Regions from separate parts of the Paenibacillus sp. CB74 genome, predicted to be linked through region 1. Evidence: riboswitches for the same ligand, from Rfam matches in the RefSeq annotation. Region 1 holds a riboswitch; the other holds the start of a gene.
The links. A riboswitch is a leader RNA that binds a small molecule or an ion and turns the genes downstream of it on or off. The one in region 1 is predicted to bind thiamine pyrophosphate.

Region 1 (5,053 bases):
AGCTGTGGCTTGTCCCATATGCTGCTCAATCCATTGGAAGAACAGGTCCATCTCTGCGGTGGATGGCAGTTCCTGTTCCGGATGGAAACCGAAGGCCGGATATATAGTGCGTGGATATTGATTAGCAAGCTCCAGATTGGCGTGGGCAGAAGCCAGATTCATGGATACCGCAATGACCGCTTCGACCTGCTGAGACGAAAATGATAGCAACATCTCACGTTGTTCGTCAGGGGTATACTGATCCAAATGAATATGAGCATCGATCAATGGAGCAAAAGCTTGAGAATGCACGAGGGAATTCCTCCTTGTGTTCCTATATATTTTATCTATGTTACGCAGAATTTCTTGTGGTGGATCACCCATTAAAGGAAAATAATAACTTTAAAACCCGCGCTATCAAGATAGGCGGGCTTTCTGCTGTTCTTCTCTCATCCACTGTGCAATCTGCCGTTTACGCTCCAGAAAGGCGGATTCCTCCGTAATTTCTTCTCGTCTAGGGCGATCAAAAGGAACATGTACCTCATGCAACACCGTTGCAGGCCGGTTGGATAATACATAGACCCGATCCGCAAGCAGCAATGCTTCTTCGATATTATGGGTGATGAACAGCACCGAACGACGGTTCTGTTCCCAGATATCGAGCAGCCAGCGCTGCATGTCGCTACGTGTGAGTGCATCCAGCGCGCTGAAGGGTTCGTCCAGCAGCATCAACTCCTGCGGACTAAGCAGGGCGCGCAGGAATGCAGCGCGTTGCTGCATACCGCCCGACAGCATATGCGGGTATGCCTGCTCGAATCCGGCAAGACCCACGCTACTTAACCATTTTCGAGCCTCCGCAAGTGCTTCAGCCCGGGGAGGAGTATCCATAGCTACTTCACCAGCAAGCAGTACATTGTCTTCAATGGTACGCCAAGGGAAAAGGGCAGGCTGTTGTGGCATATAACTGATTTTGCCACGTTGGCCCGTAACATCGTGACCGTTCATGAGCACTTGCCCTTCCTGTGGCTTCAGCAGACCACCGATGATATGGAACAGGGTGCTTTTGCCACAGCCGGATGGCCCAACGATAGCGACAAACTCACCTTGCTTCACAGTCAGGGACAGGCCGTTCAACACCGGTAGCCTGCTCCGTCGTTCACGAAATGATGCATGAACATCCACGACGTCCAGTGCAGGTGGAACCGAAGCAGCAGTCGTATATGTCGGTAGCCCGGAATTAGTCGAGTAAATTTTTTCACCGTGCTTTGGTTCCAATGTGCGTGCTCCCCGTTCAGGCTGGACGTGTTCGTCCTGTTGCTGATTCATATGCTGATCACTTCCTAATATATAGACTTACATGCTTTGTTATCGCTTCTGTGGCCGCCAGCGCACGAGCAGCTTCTCCAGCAGCGCGATGAGCAGGAAGAGCAGCAAGCTGAGCGCAACAATAATCATGATTGCCACGAATAAGCGATCTGTGCGATAAGCTGATTTTTGCAGCATCATATAATAACCAATACCCTTGTCTGCACCAATCCATTCGGCAATGATGGCGCCCATCACGCTATAGGTAGCGGCGATTTTGATACCGGAGAATACTGATGGTAGTGCATGGGGAAGCTCCAGCTTCCAGAAGATATGACGACGTTTGGCACCAGCCATGCGCATATAGTTCATCATCGCTGCATCTGTACGGGTCAAGCCGTCCATGGCCGCCACCGCAACGGGGAAAAAGCAGACTAATATGATGGTAATCAGCTTGGGCAACAGCCCGAATCCGAACCAGATTAACAGGAGCGGTGCGAGCGCGATGGTCGGTATATTTTGACTAAGAATAAGTAAAGGATACAGGGCTGACTTGAGAAAAGGAACCAAATGCAGCACCATTGCAATCAATAATCCAACCGCTGTTCCAGCGGCGAATCCGATCAGCGTTAACTGAATGGTTGCGGAGGCATGCATGCCCAGTCGCTCCGCTTGGGATGCCGCTTCGCGGGCGATATCGGACGGTGCGGGCAGCATCCATTTCTCGATGTGGAACAGGGATACAGCTCCCTGCCATAACGCTATAAAGAGAATAACCGCCACGAAGGGCGGCCATACACTTTTGAAATAGGCATTCATTAGCGGTACTTCTCCGTCAGGGTATCCATGCTGAAGCCAGTAGGGCTATGGGCGATTTTGATCTGGGAGATGATGCTTGGGCTGCCAGCCTCGACGAGTACTTCGTGCATTTTGCGGACAACCTCCAGCAGTTCCTCCAGTTCCCCCTCCATCGTGGTGTCGAGCGGGTTCACCTGATATTTCAGGCCGGATTGCTGAATAACTTCAATGGCGCGATCTACATAAGGATAAGAGTTCTCGCCATTTGGCGTTTTTGGAATAACCTGAATGCTAAGTAATGTGCTTGCCATGAGAGATCACGGCTCCTTTCGTGATATATAAAATGAACTAATGACGGTTACACTTGCCACTTCGATGACAGAATAACCTTCCAATCGCTGTTATCCCCAGATTTTTTTGATTCCCTTTCTCTAAAGGGAAAATCCGGTGATAAAGGCGACCGCTTCGCTTTTTCACGTTATTTCTGTCCTCTCCGTCCTCGTGTAAATATTAAGTTCGTTTTATATGAGATATTTTATTGGGGTAAAAACTCGTTTGTGTATGCCTTGCTCACGTCGACCTGTTCATCCAGCAGTTTTTTGCTAAACATCCAGTCGGTGTAGTTCTGCCACACTTCCTGTTTCTGTTCTCCCCAGCGCGGGGCGTCATCCGTGTACTTCGGACTCAGCCATTTCTGGCTTGCCAGTACCAATTCCTTGTCCAGATCCGGTACGGCCTTGATCAGAATATTCGCTGCGTCTTCGGGATGATCAATTGCGTATTGATACCCTTCGGAAGTTGCCTTCAGGAATGCTTTCACCAGCTCAGGGTCGTTCTGAATCGTCTGCTCGTTCGTTACGAGGACAGGTGTGTAATAATCCAGTGCATCTGAATAATCTTTCACATATAACATGTCGATCGGTTCCCCGCGCAGTTCAGCTTCAATCCCCGTCCAGGCGTAGAAAATCCATGCGAAATCAATATCCCGTTTTACAGCGGTGAAAAAGTCGGCATCACCCATGTTAATGTTTTTCACTTTGGATACGTCGGCGCCTTCGCCTTCCATAATGGATTGCATCACGGCTTCTTCCACTGGGGAACCCCAGCCGCCATAAGTTTTGCCTTCAAAATCTTTCGGTGATTTAATATTCCGATCTGCCGGAGCAGCGAACCCGGATGTATTATGCTGAATAACTGCTGCGATGGAGACGAGTGGAACCCCTTGTGTACGGGCTTGCGTTACACTTTCCTGATAACTTACGCCAAATGGCACTTCATTGGAAGCAACCATCGTATCGGCGCCGCCGGCACCTGGCTGAACAATCTCCACATTCAAGCCTTCGGCCTTATAAAAACCTTGATCTACGGCCGCATACAAGCCGGTATGATTCGTATTTGGTGTCCAGTCGAGCACCACTTTAACATCCTTGAGGGCTGCGTTGTCACCTTCATTGCTGCTCTCCGTATTCGTGCTGCCGTTCTGTTCAGCCGGGGCAGCTTCTTTACCGCCACATGCGGCCACAGTCACCAGTAGTACACATAAGAGCAACAGTCCCATTGTTTTACGCCATTTCATCTGTGATTCTCTCCTTCGGTATGTCCGGCCAGTGGCACGGGTACTCCTTGGCTTCATATCCAAGCTTCTTGCATAAATCGGCAGATTTATACCAGCTATGATCCGGATAACGTCACTTTTTTTAGCTCTCTGGCTATATAAAAGAACATTAAAAAAAGCGCCCCGTAATCCGGGACGCGTGCAGGCGTTAGAGAGGTGGCGTTCAGCCATAGGGCTGTGCCATTTCGATATACTCCGATTCCTACGCTGGCATGATCCAGATCAGGTCTAAGGGTTAGTATCTTGGTGGGATACACTCTCAGCCGGCCAATTCCGACTCCCCTGGGAAACTATGAAGTTACGGGCATTACTAGGTGTAATTATAGGCCAGAGGCCCAGTCGTGTCCAGTCAGGAACTGGATGGGAACGGATTTCCGGTCATCGTCTATTTGCTTCTAAGCCGCTTCGGTGATTAGTTTTTGATCGTTTGGCCTTGAGCCGAGCAGCTTGATTCATTTAAACAACATAATTTAGGTACAAAAGGAGATAGTACTGCTATACCAATAAATACTTTTACATAAAAATGGGGGAGTACTGAATGATCCTTAAAACCATAATCGCAATGATTCTGTGTTATAGTGCCTACGTTTTCTTCACAGCCTACCTTTTATTTTTGGTTCCGTCTCCATCTGCTATTGAAAATACGGATATGCAAAAATCGTTAACAAGAGGAAGTACAACAGATCGCGTAATGCTCCTGGAGGACGGCTTTCAATCGGGTCAGGTGAGAATCCAGACCATTCGAGAGGCAAAAACAAGCATCGACCTGGCCTATTACTCCATTCAAAAAGGAAAAACATCTCAGCTTTTTTTTGCTGCTTTATTCGATGCGGCTGATCGGGGTGTTCAAGTTCGAATCATTTTAGACGGGATTTTTCACAGCATGCGCGGAGAATTGCGTGATATTCCAGATGCCATTGCAGCTCATCCCAATGTCGAATTAAGATATTATGAACCACTCCACCTATTTATGCCATGGACATGGCATAATCGTCTGCATGACAAGATCCTTCTTGTCGACAACACATATGGAATCATTGGCGGCCAAAATATTGGTGATAAATATATGGCATTGCAACCCCCAAAAGACTATGTTTTTGATCGGGATGTCCTTGTTTACAATGCAAACGATAATACGAACAGCACGGTTGTTGAAATGAAACAATATCTAGATCAGTTATGGAACCATCCATTCACCAAACCAGAAAAACATGCAAAACGTCAGCATCATGCAAAAGGGTTAAAAGAGCTGGCTCAGCTGGCTGATTTATATCAAAAAGCCCAGGCTCAGAGTGATCCTTTTGTGAAAGTGTTGCCCAAGGAATGGGTTCGAGGAGCGCTTCATTCCGACCACGT
Region 2 (5,053 bases), 230 kb from region 1:
TCGGAGGAATCATTGCCTGAAGGATTGGACGACATTCTGCTCCCGCCTGCAACTTACGCCGTATTCACTTCCAGAAAAGGACCAATGGCAGAGGTTGCTCACGAAGCCTGGGGAGCCGTATGGGCATGGGAGAAGCAAAGTGATCGTACGTTCACCGGAGATTTTGAATTGTATGATGAACGCAGCCTGAATCCCGAAAATGTACAAGTCGATATATACATCGCCGTTCGAGATAGTAGATAAAACCAACACTATATCAACTCAGACTGGATCCAAATTTTCCTCACATCCTTCTGCATATCATGCAAGCTGCCGAGTTCACCCGGCAGTTTTTTTGATGTTCCTCCCGTGATACAACCGCCTATAGTACCAAGTTAGTTAGCATGTAACCTACCTATTCAACCAGATAATATGCCTCATAAGCGGGTACCATTGACTTCCTTAAAATTGGGACTATTCACATAACAACCGATTCCATCCTCCCACACAAAACCTTTCAAATCAGGTTCTTTACTCCTGAATTTCCCTAAAACCGTTTACATCTCCTGAATACGGGGTAAAATCACTACAATCCAATTGGAATTACGCTTTAAACTCTTCTATTTCGTCTAACAAGTCACATATACCTATATGCGCACCTGGCAGGGTAACCTGTCGAAATACATAATTCACAAATATGCTTCAAAGGAGGAACCAAGATGATCCGCATGCCTATTCAGCAAATGATCCCGTACCATCACCAATATCCGCGCAACACGGCGACCACTGCTCCTAAAAAGGAGAATGAGAACACTCAAGGTCTATCCTTTCATGAAATTTTACAGCAAAAAATGGCGAAGAAAAATGCTTCTCCTTCCCTTAGATAAAATGAAAGCTGGACGATTGCCAGTCCGGTTATGAACCGTCTTTCCGCAGCTTGGCGGGAGGACGGTTATTGGCGTTGAATCGCAAACAACTGTACAGTTCTCAGGCATGTTTCTATAATGGTTTAAATATCTACGATTACCATGACATTATACGAACTGTAAAAGGGGATTTAGCACATGAACACCATCGGTTGTTTTCACGCTCACTATTCCAACATCGCCTTAATTGAAGAGACGCTCGCTGCTTATGAAGTTGAATTGGTGCATTACGTCGATCCAGGCCTGGATCGTCTTAAACATGACGCTGACTTTTCAGATGTCGTCATCCACGAGAAAGTAGCTCAGACGCTCCGATGGATCGCCGAGTGTCATGCCGATGCCATTCTGGTCACGTGTACCCTGTTTGCGGCAGTACTGGAGCAGGAAGCCACAGAGGTCCCTGTGCCTGTGATCGGCATAGATGATCCGCTATTGCAGGAGATGCGGCAAGTACCAGGAGATTACATCATAGCCTTCACCAACCCGGCAACCATTGAAGGAACGATGGCACGGCTGAATCAGGCATTACAGCAAGAGAATGAGAATGAGCATCCCTACATTGCAAATACATATCAGACGGAAGCGGTGTGCATCCCTGGGACATTTGAGTTGATTATGCGTGGAGATCAGCAAGGGTATTTCGAAGCGGTGCGTGAGGGATTACAGCAGATTGCTGAGCAGTATCCGAGTAAAACGGTAGTGGCAGCTCAACTGTCTATGGCTCCCGCTGCTGCACAGGTTACTGCAGACACAGGCATTGCGATCCATAGTCCGTTGGCATTGCTTGCGGCGCATTTGGAGAAGAATTTGGGCATAGCACCGCAATGAACTCACTTACTAACTAACACCACTAATTAAGGAGGTGAACTAATATGCATTTCCTCTATATTGTTGTTCTGTTTATCGTAGGTTTTTCCTGTTCTGCATTTCTATACGGAGGTGCCCCTAAACTTAGTGATGCCCTCCTATTTGTTATCACAGGCATTTTATATAAGCTATGGACCACGAACAGTCGCAAAGCTAGTTTTGAACAACACGGAGAGCGCTCATAGAGTTTAAAATCATATCATTGAATCAAAAAAAGCCGTCCTTCTCTGCAATGACAGAGAAGAACGGCTTTATCACTATTTCAGACTGCCCAGCTTAAGCTGTACCAGCGCCTAGGAGCGTGTCCGATATTCCTCAGCCTTTTCCTGCATGCCCGCTGCTACAGCCTCATTCTCGGACAATCCTTTATCCGCCGCAAAGGCACGAATGTCCTGCGTAATGCGCATGCTACAGAACTTCGGTCCGCACATCGAGCAGAAATGAGCTTCTTTGGCCCCTTCTGCCGGCAGCGTCTCATCATGGTAGGATAAAGCCCGTTCCGGGTCAAGTGACAGGTTAAACTGATCCCGCCAGCGGAACTCGAAGCGTGCCTTGGACAATGCATCATCCCGGCGCTGAGCACGCGGATGACCTTTCGCCAGATCGGCAGCATGAGCTGCGATCTTGTAGGCGATGACTCCTTCCCGTACATCATCCTTGTTAGGCAAGCCCAGATGTTCTTTTGGCGTAACGTAACAGAGCATCGACGTGCCAAACCAGCCGATCATAGCCGCACCAATGGCGGACGTAATGTGATCGTATCCCGGGGCAATATCGGTCGTCAGTGGCCCAAGTGTGTAGAACGGTGCCTCATGGCATATCTCCATCTGCAGGTCCACATTCTCCTTGATCTTGTGCATCGGTACATGCCCCGGGCCTTCGATCATTACCTGCACATCATGCTTCCACGCGATCTGTGTCAGTTCCCCGAGCGTAGCCAGTTCCGCCATCTGAGCTTCGTCATTCGCATCGTAGATGCTGCCCGGACGAAGTCCATCTCCCAGCGAAAACGCCACATCATACCTTTTCATAATCTCGCAGATTTCTTCGAAATGAGTGTACAAAAAATTCTCCTGATGATGCGCAAGGCACCATGCTGCCATAATGGACCCGCCCCGGGATACAATACCTGTCATCCGCTTGGCGGTCATGGGGATATAACGCAGCAGCACACCTGCATGAATCGTAAAGTAGTCCACGCCCTGCTCTGCCTGCTCAATGAGCGTGTCTCGGTACAATTCCCAGGTCAGCGCTTCCGCTTCGCCATTCACCTTCTCCAGTGCCTGATACAGCGGCACCGTACCAATCGGTACAGGTGAATTGCGGATGATCCATTCCCGGGTGGTATGAATGTTTTTACCTGTCGAGAGATCCATCACGGTATCCGATCCCCATCGTACCGCCCAGGTCATCTTCTCAACCTCTTCCTCGATGGAGGAAGATACGGCAGAGTTACCTATATTAGCATTGATCTTCACGTGAAAATGACGACCGATCAACATCGGCTCACTCTCTGGGTGATTGATGTTGGATGGCAGAATCGCCCGTCCACTTGCCAGCTCCTGCCGCACAAATTCCGGTTCCACGCCTTCACGGATAGCGGCATACTCCATTTCTGGTGTAATGACGCCCTGACTTGCGTAGTGCATCTGGGTGACACAGCGCCCAGCCAGAGCACGCAGTGGTTGTCCCCGAAATCCAGGGTATTCCTCTGCCCCGGCTCTCCGCCCTCCGGGCTTTAGTCCGTTATCCTCAGGTTGAACGGCTCTGCCCTCATATGCTTCAACATCACCGCGTTCCATAATCCAATGATTTCGGAGCGCGGGTAATCCCTTCCGAATATCCATCTGGAATTCGGGATCGGTCATGGGGCCGCTCGTATCGTAGACACGCAGCGGTTCGTTATGCTCCACCCCTTGGGGAGTATTCGTGTCATGAAGGGCTATCTCACGCTCCGGTACAGCTATGTCCGGCCGTGAGCCCTGAATGTAGACTTTGCGGCTGCCCGGAAAGGGCTGAACCCGTCCAGCCGCTCCTGTTTCCTTTTCCACCTGCTGACCGTTATGTTCCTGTTCCATCGCTTGTTGTCCCGTTTGATTTCCTGTACTCATGTTTGCTCGTCTCCTCCTCCGTGTTCGTTCACTTGGTTTGGTTGGCATCGTCATCAGCTCGCTTATGCACCTGTCCCAAATCATGCAGAGCGCAGAGAAGAAAGAGCGATCCTACACCAGACCAAGGGGGAGACATTATTCATGTACAGTTAACGACAGAACGGAGGTTACCACAGATCATGGATCTATAATGACTGCTCTCTCTCCAAGCCCACTTTTGCAGGTTATTGAAAAAACAGTCCATGGAATGTGTATTATCTCGCCCGTCCACTGTATATAAAAAAGCCGGCCCCCGAAGGAACCGACTTTAATGTCCATCACCAATAATGCTCCTGGTTGCAGCTCCATAACGGAGTCCTGCAAGAGTCACACATGTGGTGGTTGTGGTCATATCGCCGATTACTTCCCTACGCTGGTATGATCCAGATCAGGTGCAAAGGGTCCGGAATCTCATGCGATTCCGTCTCAGTCCGGACAATTCGGACTCCCCCAGTAACGTTAACAAGTTGCGGCATACATAAGCCGCTGTTCATATTCAATGAAGCTGACCCCGATGGGCCGTCCATTACAGAGTAGCGCAACCGGAACATAAAAACAACCTTTATATTCCAGAACACCAACCCAATTGGAGAAAAACCTTACATCAATATCAGGATAACATGAGCCCCATCTGCGTAGCAGCTTCCTTTAGCACAGGTGCGTATTCGTGCAAAGTCTCCTGCGAAAGTCGGCTGACAGGCCCTGAGACCGAGAGAGCAGCTGCAATATTGCCTCGGCGATCCATAATCGGTACAGATACCGCTGCAGCTCCCGGCTCACGCTCCTCATAACTCGTCGCATATCCGTTATCCCGGATATCTCCCATTTGCGCCAAATACACCGCCGGATCAATAAACACCGGCCATTCCGGCCCGTTCATCAGTTCCTCACGATCCTCATCCGTGGCAAACGCCATCAAGACTTTGCTGGATGCGCCAACAGACAGCGGAAGTCTAACACCAACGGGAGCAACTCGGCGAATCGCCTGATCACTTTGCACCGCCTGAATCCGAATCCGTTCACTGCCATCACGCAGGTACAGACTCACGGTCTCCCCCAATCGATCTCTCAGTCGCTCCATCGCAGGCAGCAACAGAATAGCGGGATCATCACTGCGGGACATATGAGCCG

Region 2: another riboswitch for thiamine pyrophosphate. It lies ahead of thiC (phosphomethylpyrimidine synthase ThiC); the one in region 1 lies ahead of ACX9NY_RS21355 (ABC transporter substrate-binding protein).

The regions. Positions count from the first base shown of each region.
Region 1 covers NZ_CM146009.1:4,850,352-4,855,404, reverse strand. Annotated here, with positions in the region: gene ACX9NY_RS21375 (TatD family hydrolase) at 1-291, opposite strand, end outside; gene ACX9NY_RS21370 (ABC transporter ATP-binding protein) at 397-1,305, opposite strand; gene ACX9NY_RS21365 (ABC transporter permease) at 1,345-2,103, opposite strand; gene ACX9NY_RS21360 (MTH1187 family thiamine-binding protein) at 2,103-2,393, opposite strand; gene ACX9NY_RS21355 (ABC transporter substrate-binding protein) at 2,618-3,658, opposite strand; TPP riboswitch at 3,879-3,991, opposite strand; gene ACX9NY_RS21350 (phospholipase D-like domain-containing protein) at 4,236-5,053, shown strand, end outside.
Region 2 covers NZ_CM146009.1:4,620,259-4,625,311, forward strand. Annotated here, with positions in the region: gene ACX9NY_RS20335 (zinc ribbon domain-containing protein) at 1-243, shown strand, start outside; gene ACX9NY_RS20340 (hypothetical protein) at 699-866, shown strand; gene ACX9NY_RS20345 (aspartate/glutamate racemase family protein) at 1,044-1,733, shown strand; gene thiC (phosphomethylpyrimidine synthase ThiC) at 2,066-3,850, opposite strand; TPP riboswitch at 4,271-4,384, opposite strand; gene ACX9NY_RS20355 (IclR family transcriptional regulator) at 4,533-5,053, opposite strand, start outside.